One region of the Carnobacterium sp. FSL W8-0810 genome, then DNA from elsewhere that is predicted to be linked to it. Evidence: predicted binding sites of a transcription regulator. Region 1 holds the regulator's gene; the other holds the start of a gene.
The links. The regulator CtsR, encoded in region 1, represses protease genes until heat stress. The targets are predictions, from matches to a motif close to TTGGTCAAAAAAGGTCAAANA.
Positions count from the first base shown of each region.

Region 2: the regulator CtsR is predicted to act here: its motif matches at 5,012-5,032, upstream of NST49_RS11070 (ATP-dependent Clp protease ATP-binding subunit).

Region 1 covers NZ_JBBOWO010000001.1:401,305-408,818, reverse strand. Annotated here, with positions in the region: rRNA gene NST49_RS02060 (23S ribosomal RNA) at 1-1,796, shown strand, start outside; rRNA gene rrf (5S ribosomal RNA) at 1,888-2,003, shown strand; tRNA gene NST49_RS02050 (tRNA-Val) at 2,029-2,104, shown strand; tRNA gene NST49_RS02045 (tRNA-Lys) at 2,106-2,178, shown strand; tRNA gene NST49_RS02040 (tRNA-Leu) at 2,218-2,302, shown strand; tRNA gene NST49_RS02035 (tRNA-Thr) at 2,342-2,414, shown strand; tRNA gene NST49_RS02030 (tRNA-Gly) at 2,422-2,493, shown strand; tRNA gene NST49_RS02025 (tRNA-Leu) at 2,544-2,632, shown strand; tRNA gene NST49_RS02020 (tRNA-Arg) at 2,636-2,709, shown strand; tRNA gene NST49_RS02015 (tRNA-Pro) at 2,744-2,817, shown strand; gene NST49_RS02010 (CtsR family transcriptional regulator) at 3,197-3,658, shown strand; gene NST49_RS02005 (ATP-dependent Clp protease ATP-binding subunit) at 3,684-6,176, shown strand; gene NST49_RS02000 (hypothetical protein) at 6,306-6,689, shown strand; gene NST49_RS01995 (helix-turn-helix domain-containing protein) at 6,753-7,514, opposite strand, start outside.
Region 2 covers NZ_JBBOWO010000001.1:2,285,014-2,292,527, reverse strand. Annotated here, with positions in the region: gene NST49_RS11085 (peptide chain release factor 3) at 1-705, shown strand, start outside; gene NST49_RS11080 (DUF1827 family protein) at 842-1,123, opposite strand; gene NST49_RS11075 (TrkH family potassium uptake protein) at 1,286-2,641, shown strand; gene NST49_RS11070 (ATP-dependent Clp protease ATP-binding subunit) at 2,714-4,957, opposite strand; gene NST49_RS11065 (hypothetical protein) at 5,160-5,345, shown strand; gene NST49_RS11060 (phosphocarrier protein HPr) at 5,517-5,783, shown strand; gene ptsP (phosphoenolpyruvate--protein phosphotransferase) at 5,783-7,504, shown strand.

The DNA.
Region 1 (7,514 bases):
ATTTAAAGAGTGCGTAATAGCTCACTAGTCGAGTGACCCTGCGCCGAAAATTTACCGGGGCTAAACATAACACCGAAGCTGTGGATAGAACCATTGGTTCTATGGTAGGAGAGCGTTCTAAGGGCGTTGAAGCTAGATCGTGAGGACTAGTGGAGCGCTTAGAAGTGAGAATGCCGGTATGAGTAGCGAAAGACGGGTGAGAATCCCGTCCACCGAATGACTAAGGTTTCCTGGGGAAGGCTCGTCCTCCCAGGGTTAGTCGGGACCTAAGTCGAGGCCGAATGGCGTAGACGATGGACAACAGGTTGAGATTCCTGTACCAGTTTGTTTTGTTTGAACAATGGAGGGACACAGTAGGCTAAGGAATACGCGCTGTTGGATATGCGCGTCCAAGCAACAAGTTTTGAAGTGAGTCAAATGCTTGCTTCTTTAAGAACAAGTTGTGATGGGGAGGGAAATTAAGTACCGAAGTTCCCGATGTCACACTGTCAAGAAAAGCTTCTAGTTAGAAACAAACTGCCCGTACCGCAAACCGACACAGGTAGTCGAGGAGAGAATCCTAAGGTGTGCGAGAGAACTCTCGTTAAGGAACTCGGCAAAATGACCCCGTAACTTCGGGAGAAGGGGTGCTGACCAATTGGTCAGCCGCAGTGAATAGGCCCAGGCGACTGTTTATCAAAAACACAGGTCTCTGCAAAATCGTAAGATGACGTATAGGGGCTGACGCCTGCCCGGTGCTGGAAGGTTAAGAGGATGGGTTAGCTCTCGGGCGAAGCTCAGAATTGAAGCCCCAGTAAACGGCGGCCGTAACTATAACGGTCCTAAGGTAGCGAAATTCCTTGTCGGGTAAGTTCCGACCCGCACGAAAGGCGTAACGATCTGGGCACTGTCTCAACGAGAGACTCGGTGAAATTATAGTACCTGTGAAGATGCAGGTTACCCGCGACAGGACGGAAAGACCCCATGGAGCTTTACTGCAGTTTGATATTGAGTGTTTGTACAGCTTGTACAGGATAGGTAGGAGCCATTGAAGCCAGGACGCCAGTCTTGGTGGAGGCGTTGGTGGGATACTACCCTTGCTGTATGACCACTCTAACCCACAGCCCTTATCGGGCTGGGAGACAGTGTCTGACGGGCAGTTTGACTGGGGCGGTCGCCTCCTAAAGTGTAACGGAGGCGCCCAAAGGTTCCCTCAGAATGGTTGGAAATCATTCGCAGAGTGTAAAGGCATAAGGGAGCTTGACTGCGAGACCTACAAGTCGAGCAGGGACGAAAGTCGGGCTTAGTGATCCGGTGGTTCCGCATGGAAGGGCCATCGCTCAACGGATAAAAGCTACCCTGGGGATAACAGGCTTATCTCCCCCAAGAGTCCACATCGACGGGGAGGTTTGGCACCTCGATGTCGGCTCATCGCATCCTGGGGCTGTAGTCGGTCCCAAGGGTTGGGCTGTTCGCCCATTAAAGCGGTACGCGAGCTGGGTTCAGAACGTCGTGAGACAGTTCGGTCCCTATCCGTCGCGGGCGTAGGAAATTTGAGAGGAGCTGTCCTTAGTACGAGAGGACCGGGATGGACACACCTCTGGTGTACCAGTTGTTCTGCCAAGGGCATTGCTGGGTAGCTATGTGTGGACGGGATAAACGCTGAAAGCATCTAAGCGTGAAGCCCCCCTCAAGATGAGATTTCCCATCACGTAAGTGAGTAAGACCCCTGAGAGATGATCAGGTTGATAGGTTGGAAGTGGAAGTCTAGCGATAGATGGAGCGGACCAATACTAATCGGTCGAGGACTTAACCAAAGAATAAACGGTGTACGACGGTTTCTAAACGAAGAACAAACTTTTAACTTATCCAGTTTTGAGAGAACAACGTTCTCTAGATTGAAATTTGTGTGGTGGCGATGGCAAGAAGGTCACACCTGTTCCCATGCCGAACACAGCAGTTAAGCTTCTTAGCGCCGATGGTAGTGAAGGGTTTCCCTTTGTGAGAGTAGGACGCTGCCACGCAGATTCAATTATTTTTTTCTCAGATGGAGGTTTAGCTCAGCTGGGAGAGCATCTGCCTTACAAGCAGAGGGTCGGCGGTTCGATCCCGTCAACCTCCACCATGAGTCATTAGCTCAGTTGGTAGAGCATCTGACTTTTAATCAGAGGGTCGCAGGTTCGAATCCTGCATGACTCATAACTAATCATTCAACATGTTTAGTTATGCCATACTTTTGCGGGTGTGGCGGAATTGGCAGACGCACTAGATTTAGGATCTAGCGTCGAGAGACGTGGGGGTTCAAGTCCCTTCACCCGCACCATTTTTTTTTTTTTTGAATGTTTAGTTAAGTACCACTTTAGCCGGCTTAGCTCAGTTGGTAGAGCATCTGATTTGTAATCAGAGGGTCGAGGGTTCAACTCCTTTAGCCGGCATTTTGTTGCGAAAGTAGTTCAGTGGTAGAACATCACCTTGCCAAGGTGGGGGTCGCGGGTTCGAATCCCGTCTTTCGCTTACTAGTTCAACTAGTGAGCTCATTCGTAAGAATGACAAGCTGTTCTAATGCCGGGGTGGCGGAACAGGTAGACGCACAGGACTTAAAATCCTGCGGTGAGTGATCACCGTGCCGGTTCGATTCCGGCCCTCGGCACCATTTGCACCCATAGCTCAATTGGATAGAGTACTTGACTACGAATCAAGGGGTTAGAGGTTCAAGTCCTCTTGGGTGCATTTCTTTTGTAAAAAAAGATAAAACTCAGCATTACGGGAAGTAGCTCAGCTTGGTAGAGCACTTGGTTTGGGACCAAGGGGTCGCAGGTTCGAATCCTGTCTTCCCGATAAACAACTTAGAAGATAATTCCATTTTTTTGTGGGGTTATCTTTTTTTATTATATTATTTTGTAGATACTTCGATTTAATGTAGAATAACAACAGTTTAAATGGTATTTAAAGAAAAAATGAGTAGAGTTGCTTTTCAAATCTTCTTATTTCTCGTATAATTAAAGTCAGGATTAGTCAAGAATGCTTCTTGATTGCTTACTGGAGCATCCTCCGTTATTAGTTTATTTTATTGAGTAAAAAAATAAACTAAGTAAATAAGTCTAGTGTTGGGACGAAAAGAAAAGGAGTGTTACTAAAAAAACGCCATTGCAATGTAAAGTAGATAAGGATATGATGTCTTATCACACATTAAAATGTTTTAGTAACAAGGTAACTCATGCACAATCAAAATATGTCGGATATCATTGAAGCTTATTTAAAGAAGGTTTTAGGCCAAGATGAACAAGTCGAGATTAGACGTAGCGAAATGGCAGATCGATTTAATTGTGTTCCTTCTCAAATAAATTATGTTATAAATACTCGTTTTACTGTACAACAAGGATATTTAGTTGAAAGTAAACGAGGCGGTGGTGGGTATATACGTATTATAAAGGTGAAATTATTAGATGAAGTTGAAATGCTGGATATGATGATTGATATTATTGGAAGTAAAATTTCTCAAAAGAATGCTTATTCTATTATACAAAGGTTGTTTGAATCTGAAATGCTATCGAAGCGTGAAGCCAATATTATGTTATCCGTAATGGAAAAATCACTCTTGAACTCTACTGAAGCAAATGAAAATGAATTAAGAGCTAAGTTATTAGTTGCCTTTTTAACTAATTTAAAATATGAGTAACATATAAAAAACGGAGGCGAAATTGATGAATGAATTATTTTCTGAAAAAGCAAGAATGGTTTTAATCATGGCACAAGAAGAAGCAAAAGGATTTCGTCACCATTCTGTAGGAACTGAACATATTCTTTTAGGTCTTATAATGGAACAAGATGGAATTGCTGGAAAAACACTAAGACAATTTTCCGTTACTGAAATGGATATTCGTGAAGAAATCGAACATTTTACTGGGTATGGAACAATGAAATACCTTTCTAAAAACGCTATTCTTCCGTATTCTCCAAGAGCAAAACAAGCGATTACTTTTGCTACAGATGAAGCAAGACGTATGGGTTCAGCTTTAGTTGGCACTGAGCACTTATTATTAGGCTTATTACGTGAGGAAGATATCTTATCTTCTAAGATATTAAGCAACTTAGATATCAATTTAAATAAAGCCCGTCAAATTGTATTGAAGAAAATTGGATTAAGTGATGTAAACAGTGGCAAAGGTAAAAAAGCAAAACCAGCTACAAAACAAATTGCCGGTACACCTACTTTGGATTCTTTAGCTCGTGATTTAACTGACACAGCAAGAAAAGGTAAGTTAGATCCAGTAGTTGGGCGCTATAAAGAAATTCAACGTATTATTCAAGTATTGAGCCGTAGAACAAAAAATAATCCTGTTTTAGTAGGAGAACCTGGTGTAGGTAAAACTGCCATTGCTGAAGGTTTAGCACAAAAAATTGTTGACGGAGAGGTTCCTGCTGCATTAGCAAATAAACGATTAATGATGTTGGATATGGGTTCGCTAGTAGCTGGTACAAAATATCGTGGTGAATTTGAAGAACGTATGAAAAAGATTATTGATGAGATCTATCAAGATGGAGAAGTTATCTTATTTATAGATGAATTGCATACGTTAATTGGTGCTGGTGGAGCAGAAGGTGCTATTGATGCTTCTAATATCTTAAAACCTGCATTAGCCCGTGGCGAATTACAAACGATTGGTGCGACCACTTTAGATGAATACCAAAAGTATATTGAAAAAGATGCCGCTTTAGAACGACGTTTTGCACCTATCCATGTTGATCCTCCTTCAGAAGAAGAAGCAGAAGAAATATTATTAGGCTTGCGTTCTCGTTATGAAGAACACCATGGTGTGGAAATTACAGATGAAGCAGTACATGCTGCTGTTAAGTTCTCATCACGTTACATTACTGCAAGACAGCTTCCTGATAAGGCAATTGATTTAATAGATGAATCTGCTTCTAAGGTGCGTCTAGATGTTTCAAGTAAACCTTCTCCAGTAGCAGCTGCAGTTTCTATTCTAGAAGCTTTGATCCAAGAAAAAGAAGAAGCCATTCAATTACAAGATTTTGAGAGAGCTGCAAAAATTCGTACAAAAGAAATGAAACAACGTAAGAAGATTGAAAGTTTACTTCAAAAACAAGAAGGAAAAGCTTCTTCGAGCTCATTACAAGTAACGGAAAGAGATATTGCAGAAGTAGTCTCCTTATGGACCAATATTCCTGTGCAACAAATGGAACAAAAAGAATCGGATCGTTTAATGAATTTGGAAAATATACTGCATAAAAGAGTTATTGGACAAGAGCAAGCTGTCGGATCAGTTTCTAGAGCGATTAGACGGTCTAGAAGCGGGCTGAAAGATCCTAACCGCCCTATTGGTTCATTTATGTTCTTAGGTCCTACAGGTGTAGGGAAAACAGAACTAGCTAAAGCACTTGCTTCAGCCATGTTTGGTAGTGAAGAAGCATTAGTACGAGTAGACATGTCTGAGTTCATGGAAAAATATAGTACCAGTCGTTTGATTGGTTCGCCTCCTGGTTATGTTGGGTATGATGAAGGTGGCCAATTAACTGAAAAAATCCGTCAAAAACCATACTCTGTTATTCTTTTTGATGAAGTTGAAAAAGCACATCCAGATGTATTTAATATCTTACTACAAGTTCTTGATGATGGTCATTTAACTGATGCCAAAGGAAGAAAAGTGGACTTCAAAAATACAGTCATGATTATGACTTCTAACTTAGGTGCAACAGCTCTAAGAGATGAAAAATCTGTAGGATTTGGTACAGCAAACAATAAAAAAGATCATAAAGCAATGGAAAAACGAATAATGGAAGAATTGAAAAAAACGTTTAAACCAGAATTTATAAATCGTATTGATGACTCTATTGTTTTCCATTCTTTAGAAAAAGAAGAATTGACTCAAATCGTAAAACTAATGGCTCAAACTATTGTTAAACGTCTAAAAGAAATGGACATTGAAGTAAAAATTACTCAAGCAGCAATTGATGTAATTGCAAAAGCAGGTTATGATCCTGAATATGGAGCACGTCCGATTCGTCGTGCACTTCAAAAGGAAGTAGAAGATCGATTGAGTGAAGAGTTGCTAAGTGGTCGAGTTAAAATCGGCGATCAAGTAACAATCGGTGCTTCAAAAGGAACGATTCGTATTACTGTAAAAGATTCAATAAAAAGAAACAACAAAACAGTAACTTCAAGTGAAAATAGTTAAGTTGTTTTTTTAAAGTAAAGTTAGAGAAACGTCTGCTATCGTATAAGATGGTAGACGTTTTTATTCGTATTTTATATTTCTTTCTGCTATGATAAATTTAAAGAAATAACGAAAGGAAAGTGACTAAATATGAAAAATTCGACAAAAGCATTATTGATAGGATTCGGAACACTTTTTACAGTTGGGGCTATTGTTGTTTCTTCTTCAAATATGGCAATGGAAAAAATTGAGTCTAAAATGAATCGTAAAAGAGCTAGATATTTCGTAAAAGATAAATTAAAAGGCAACGAAAATGCTATGAGCGTAATTGATGATTTATCTGATATGGAAGTTGCTAATTTATTGGGTGTGGTAGATAAAGTGTCTGATTTAAGAGGCAGTATGAGCTCTTATGGAGAACACCTAAAAGATACTACACACGACTTTAAAGAAACACTTATGGATAAAAAATCAGATTTACAACATGAGTTTAAACACCAAAAAAAAGGGCTAAAACATAAATTTAAAAAATAATACTATTGTTATAAAAAAAATAATCTACCGCTAACTTTTTTCATTAGCAGTAGATTATTTTTTTTAGATTGTTAATAAATAACAAAGCAGCAAATCATCTCTGTTTTTTAATGAAAGACCAGACTCTTCATAGAAACGATCTAGTCGATATTGTAAAGTATTGCGATGGATGTAAAGATATTTAGCTGCTAAGCTGATATTTCCTTGGTTTAGCCATATAGCGGTAATGAGTTCTTTTATTTCGGAATGAGAAATGAGTTCTTCTTTTAATTGTTGTATAATCGGACTTTTAAATAGAGCTTCAGAAGCATAATAACTTAGTGCTATATCAGGTAATGAAAATACTTGCTTGCTTTTATCCAGCTGATTGAAAAAAATAGTTTGCTCTTCGTTAAAAATATCCTTGATTTCTAATGAAATAGACCAGTATTGACCAATATAACCTTTTGTTTTTATCGAAAAATCATCATCTAAAGTTTGTAAAATACCTATCGTCTCATCTTGGTTTAGTGAATAACCTGAATAGTGCTGAATCAAAAGACCATAATGGTCATTGATAAAAAAGGCAGCTTCTACATTTTCAAAAAAACTTTTAAATGCATTTAGCCATAATTTCTTATTAAAATTAGTATCCTTTTTTTTTATATTAAATTGGATAATTCGATGATTTCCAGATTCAGCAGGTAGAATAGAATTATTTTCTATTAAAAAATCATACCATTTTGACTGAGGATTTTCTGGATTTTTTATGTCTGTTTCTTTATTTAAAATAAGGTGAAGCAGCTTTGATTCTGAAGAGGTCAATTGTTTTTTATCAAAATGGAT
Region 2 (7,514 bases), 1.9 Mb from region 1:
ACTGCTGATGAATTTTCTGGATTTATCTTTAAAATTCAAGCGAATATGAATCCAGCTCATCGTGATCGCATTGCTTTTGTACGTATTTGTTCAGGTGTATTTGACCGTGGAATTGACGTTACGTTAGCGAGAACAAATAAAAAAATCAAATTATCTAATTCAACTCAGTTTATGGCTGAGACCCGTGAAGTCGTCCAACATGCTGTAGCCGGAGATATTATTGGACTTTATGATACAGGTAATTTTCAAATAGGAGATACCATTTTTGAAGGAAAGTTAAACGTGGAATACGAAAAGCTTCCTCAATTTACGCCTGAAATGTTTATGAAAGTACAAGCGAAAAATGTAATGAAACAAAAATCATTCCATAAGGGCGTACAGCAACTTGTTCAAGAAGGCGCTATACAATTGTACAAAACTTTTCACACAGAAGATTACATTGTTGGTGCTGTTGGGCAATTGCAATTTGAGGTTTTTCAATACCGTATGTTAAATGAATACAACTCTGAAATAATCATGACACCGATGGGAAGTAAAATTGCACGTTGGATCAAACCTGAAGACCTTGATGAAAATATGTCTTCAAGTCGTAATTTACTTGTACGTGACCGTTTTGACAATCCTTTATTTTTGTTTGAAAATCAGTTTGCTATGCGTTGGTTCGCGGATAAATATCCAAATGTTGAATTAACGTCACTATTATAAAAAAAACCAACTCTTCCATATAATCATAGAAGAGTTGGTTTTTTTGATAGTGAAAAATGACCATTTTAAAAGATTGCTTGAAATAAAAGGTGGTTACCATTAAAGTAATACTACTGCTTTAATGAGACAAAAATGATTAATCTTCAACAGGAATAGATAACTCAACAATATGTGGAGCATGTAGAATTTCAACATTGTCAAGAGTCGTTTCAAGTACATTTTCTAGAGCAAAATTGATTTCCGCATTTTTAATATTGCGGACTTTATTTAGTAAAAGTACATCTTTATGTGTTGGAGCTCCTGAGTAAATAACTGTAGTAGGCCCTAAAGAAAAAACTTTCACAAAATTTGCATCAGTATTCTCCAATTGTTCCATCACAAGTTCCGAATGATTATTTGTAACGTCTATTAGTTTCATAATCTTTCACCTCTTTTATACCGGTTAGGTTATAGATATTATATAATTAAAAGGAGCACAATTCAAAACATTTCTACTTATTAATAAGTAAAAATGTAGCATAGTATGAAAAAATCTTGATTATCATAAGGAGGTAAATTTTTTTTGAACTATTATAAATTTATGGGTCGTTTTTCTAATCAATTCTCTACGATTCAATTAATTGTATTGTATTATTTTATTGTTGTTGTAGTGGCTTGTCTGTTATTAGCTTTGCCTATCTTTAGAAATCCTGATGTTTCTATTTCGTTTATAGATTTGATTTTTACTGCCGTCAGTACAGTCAGTGTTACTGGACTAGCTACCATAAACTTAGGAGAAACCTATAATTTTGCAGGAATTATTTTATTGCAAATTTTATTTATGTTAGGAAGTTTAGGAGTCATGATGATATCTACTTCATTCATGCTTCTTCGAAAGAAAAAAGTTTCTTTAAAGCAACGTCAATTAATCATGACGGATATGAACCAACCTAGACTTAGCGGAACTGTGCGATTGATTCGCAATACGATATTAATTATATTAGGCTTTGAATTTGTTGGGGGTGTAATTTTAAGCAGCTACTTTTTTTTATTTTCAAACTGGTCTTTAAAAGAAGTCTTATTTCAAGGTTTTTTCACAAGCTTCTCAGCAGTTGCAAATGTCGGAGTGGATTTAACTGGACAAGCATTGATCCCTTTTCATGATGATTATTTTGTTCAAATTATTATTATGTTGTTGATTGTTGTTGGAGGTATTGGTTTTCCAGTATTATTGGAAATTAAAGATTTTCTGCAATACAAGAAAGAAAAAAAGGCTTTGCCTTTTCGTTTTTCATTATTCACTAAAATTACCGTTTTCTCATTTTTAATTTTACTAATTGGTGGAGCAATTTGTATATGGCTTTTAGAATTTAAACAATTTTTTAAAGGAATGCCTTTTACCGACAGTGTTTTTTATTCTTTTTTCTATTCTGTAACAACTAGAAACGCTGGACTAATGACTACTTCTTTGAGTAATTTTAGTGAAGGAAGTTTATTATTATTTTCTATATTAATGTTTATTGGAGCAAGTCCAAGTTCTGTAGGTGGAGGAATACGAACGACGACATTAGCCATTGTAGTCGTCTACTTAATTTCTTTTATCCGAGGACATGACCAAGTTGCTTTATTTAAAAGACGGATCGATCGAGATGATGTGCAGAAATCAATCACCGTATTTATTTTATCTATGGTTCTCTGTATTTTTAGTGTGATGGTTTTAAGTGTCAGTGAATCGCATGATTTGATTACACTGATCGTAGAAGTGACATCTGCTTTTGGAACAACTGGATTATCTTTAGGCGTGACACCTACTCTTACCGTAGTAGGAAAATTGATTATCATTGTATTAATGTTTATAGGTAGAATAGGTATGTTATATATGCTGATGTTATTAGTTCCTAAACATAAAGAAGATAAAAATTACCATTATCCAACCGAAAAAATCATCATAGGCTAAAGAGAATACAAAAAGAGCTCTCAATCATGATTTCACTGGTTGAGAGCTCTTTTTGTTTTTAATTGTAAAAGATTAGTCGTTAGGTTCAGATTCTTCTATTACTAAAGAAGAATCCGTTTCTGTTTCTGATGATTTTCCTTCTACCGATAGATTTCCTTCTTCATCCGTTTTAGCTACTAATTCTTTTACAGAAGGGTAATCAAGATAAAAATCAGCAACGCGATCTTCAATCTGTTCTTGAATAACCCTACGCAAAGGACGAGCACCTAATTTTGGATCATATCCTAATTCTGCTAATTTTTCTTTAGCAGATTGAGTTACTTCAATAGTGATTCCTTGATGTTCAAGCATATCATTTACATCTTTTATCAAAAGATCTACAATATACAATAAATTTTCTTTTGTAAGAGAGTTGAATTCAACGATTCCATCAAATCGGTTAATAAATTCTGGTTTGAAATAGTCAGTCAGATGATTTAATACAGATTTTTGAGTACCAGAAGCAGCTGCTCCAAATCCTACGCTTGCTTCCACATTACCAGTACCGGCATTACTAGTCATAATAATGATTGTATCTTTAAAGCTGACTGTACGACCTTGAGCATCTGTTAATCTTCCATCATCAAGAATTTGTAAAAACATATGCAATACATCTGGGTGAGCTTTTTCAATTTCGTCTAATAAGATAAGGCTGTAAGGATTATGACGAACTTTTTCAGTTAATTGGCCTGCTTCGTCATAACCGACGTATCCAGGAGGGGAACCAATCAATTTAGATACACTGTGTTTTTCCATATATTCACTCATATCAAAACGAATATAAGCATCTTTGCTTCCAAATAACTCTAAGGCTAATTGTTTAGCTAACTCTGTTTTACCGACACCAGTAGGACCGACAAATAAGAACGAGCCAATTGGACGGCTTTTATTATTAAATCCAATTCGACTTCTACGGATGGCTTTAGATACTTTATCAATAGCTTCATCTTGTCCAATAACGTGTTGTCTCAAATCGTTTCCTAAATTACGCAATTGTTCTTGTTCTTTTTCTTTTAATTCTCCAACCGGTATGTTGGTTTTTCGCTCAATGATTTCAATCATATCTTGTTCTGTTACGGTAGGTTCATCAGAATCAGGATTTTGTTGATCCCTCATAGTAGAAAATTTTTTAGCTTGATCACGATAAAAAGCAGCTTTTTCATAATCCTCTTGTTGCAAAGCTAATTGTTTTTGATGTGCAGCTTCTGCAATTTTATCTTCAATTTGTTTAGGATCAACAAATTGTATTGTTAAATTCTTTTTCGAACCAGATTCATCTAATAAATCAATCGCTTTGTCAGGTAAGAATCGGTCTTGAATGTAACGATTTGATAGGGTTACAGCACTTTTGATAGCTTCATCAGTATAATGAACATGATGATAATCTTCATATTTCTTTTGGAGACCTTGTAAAATAGTAACTGTTTCTTCTACAGAAGGCTCGCTGACTCGAACCGGTTGCATCCGGCGTTCAAGAGCAGCATCTTTTTCAATTGTACGGTATTCTTTTAAAGTTGTTGCTCCAACCATTTGTAATTCACCACGAGCGAGTGCTGGCTTAAGCATATTACCTGCATCCATGCTTCCTTCTGCGCTTCCAGCTCCAACGATTTCGTGAACTTCATCGATAAATAAGATGATTTGTGGATTTTTCTTTAGTTCATCCATTAACTGTTGCATTCGTTCTTCGAACTGCCCGCGAATACCGGTTCCTTGAACTAAAGAAGCTACATCTAATCGAATAACTTCTTTACCTATTAGTTTTTGCGGTACATCTCCGTCTACGATTTTTTGTGCCAAACCTTCTACAACAGCCGTTTTACCAACACCAGGTTCACCTGTTAAGACAGGATTGTTTTTAGTACGGCGATTTAAAATTTCAATTACTCGCTCAATTTCCTTATCGCGTCCGATAACAGGATCTATAGTACCAGTACGTGCAAGTTCTGTTAAATTCGTTCCGTATTCGCCTAAAAGTCCTGGTTTTTTATTTATAGGTGGTTGTCCACCTGAACCACTTTGAGTTGGTGGAACAGCGCTGTTATTTTGTTGGAAGTTATTATTTTGAGCATTTTGCATAGAACGGAAGAATTGATCTAAATTACCAAAACCAAATGGATCTTGTGGTGTTCGGCTATTTCTGATTTCTCCACGATTTTGAGCATCTTTAATAAGTTGATAACAATTTTGACAGACATCTAACTGACCTTTTTGGCCATTCATATTAGTGTACAAATGGATCGTTGCTTCACGTTGATTACAATTTTGACATAGCATCTCAGCACAACCTTTCATTATAGTAGGTTTAGTAGATAGAATAAGGCGAATGACCAATTGACCATTACTGACCTTTCTATTTATTATTATACACTGACCTTTTTTGACATTCAAGTAATTAACACTACAAATTTTTTGTTTTTTGCACTAAACTAATGAGGCATAAGAAAAATTTAATTGAGAGAAAAGGAAGTCGTATAGAATGACAAAGGAAGAGCTGCGAGAAAGTTTAAATCAATTGATCCAAGGAGAAATAGATACTCTAATGATTGAAAAAAATGATTTTATGACTTTTCGTGAGATTTGGTTCAGCCACGAAGAAAAAGAATCTATTGTAGGAGAAGCATTGCATAATGGAAAAATCATCTACAGGTATAGGTCAAAGTAAAAAAATAGAACATTAAAATTAGGAAAAAATAGTTGTTTAAATAATTGAAAAATGTTATTGTTATAAGTTGTAAGGGCTGTATCACTTGTTTTACTGAAAAGAATGTAATTAACAGTTAAAACTGGATGTAGTCCTCAAAAATAATATTTATATAAAAGGGGATTTTTTATTATGGAAAAACGCGAATTTCACGTAGTAGCTGAAACAGGTATCCATGCACGTCCAGCAACATTATTAGTACAAACAGCAAGTAAATATAGCTCAGATATCAACTTAGAATACAAAGGTAAATCTGTAAACTTAAAATCAATCATGGGCGTTATGTCTTTAGGTGTTGGCCAAGGAGCTGACGTAGTTATCTCTGCTGACGGTTCTGATGAATCTGAAGCTCTTGCAGGAATCGAAGAAACAATGAAGAAAGAAGGCTTAGCTGAATAATGGTTGAAAAATTAAAAGGGATCGCAGCAAGTGATGGCATTGCGGTAGCAAAAGCATACTTACTAACTGAACCCGATTTAACTTTCAACAAAATTTCAGTTGAGAACTCTGATTCAGAAATTGAGCGCTTAAATTCAGCATTAAAAGAAGCAACAAAAGAACTTGAAATCATTCGTTCTAAAGCAGCAGAATCTTTAGGAGAAGAAGAAGCTCAAGTATTTGATGCTCATTTAATGGTTCTATCTGATCCAGAATTAATCGGGAGCATTGAGAGCTCTATCAAAGACAACAAAGTCAATGCAGAGAGCGCTTTAAAAGAAGTAACAGATATGTTTATTGGTATGTTTGAAGCTATGGAAGATAACCCTTACATGCGAGAACGTGCAGCTGATATCAAAGATGTTACTAAAAGAGTGTTGAGTCACTTGTTAGGTGTCAAACTTCCTAATCCTTCAATGATCGACGAAGAAGTGATTGTGGTTGCACATGACTTAACACCAAGTGATACTGCTCAATTAAATCGTGAATTTGTAAAAGCTTTTGTTACCGACATTGGTGGACGTACTTCACATTCAGCTATTATGGCTCGTTCGTTAGAAATTCCTGCAATTGTAGGAACGAAAGATATTACTTCTTTAGTTAAAGAAGGAGATCTTATTATCATCGATGGTTTAGAAGGCGATGTAATCGTTCATCCTGAAACATCAGATGTTACAACTTACGAAACAAAAGCGAAAGCTTTTGCTGATCAAAAAGCTGAGTGGGACAAATTAAAAGATGAACAAACCATAACTGCAGATGGTAAACATATTGAACTAGCTGCAAATATTGGTACTCCTAAAGATTTAGTAGGAGTAAAAAACAACGGTGGAGAAGCTGTTGGACTATACCGTACAGAATTCCTTTATATGGATTCACCTGATTTCCCTTCTGAGGAAGATCAGTTCAAAGCCTATAAAGAAGTTTTAGAAGGTATGGAAGGTAAAGCTGTTGTTGTTCGTACAATGGATATTGGCGGAGACAAAGAGTTACCTTACCTAACATTGCCACATGAAATGAATCCATTCTTGGGTTACCGTGCAATTCGTATTTGTTTAGCACAACCAGATATGTTTAGAACACAATTACGTGCATTATTACGTGCGTCTGTTTTTGGACAATTACGTATTATGTTCCCAATGATTGCAACTTTACAAGAATTCCGTCAAGCTAAAGGAATGCTTTTAGAAGAAAAAGCAAAATTAGTAAGTGAAGGTGTGGAAGTTTCAGAAAATATCGAAGTTGGTATTATGATCGAAATTCCTGCTGCTGCTGTTATTGCAGATAAATTTGCTAAAGAAGTTGACTTCTTCAGTATCGGTACCAATGACTTGATTCAATATACTATGGCTGCTGACCGTATGAACGAACGTGTTTCTTATCTTTACCAACCATATAACCCATCAATCTTACGTTTAATTAAAAATGTTATTGATGCTTCTCATAAAGAAGGAAAATGGACAGGTATGTGTGGAGAAATGGCGGGAGATCAAACGGCTGTACCTCTTCTAGTAGGATTAGGACTAGACGAGTTTTCAATGAGTGCTTCAAGTATTCTTAAAACTCGTAGTTTAATGAAACGTTTAGATACAAAACAAATGGCTGAATTAGCTGATAAAGCAATCAATGAATGTGATACTGCTGATGAAGTTGTAGAACTTGTTCAAACGTACACTAAATAAGTAGGAAAAA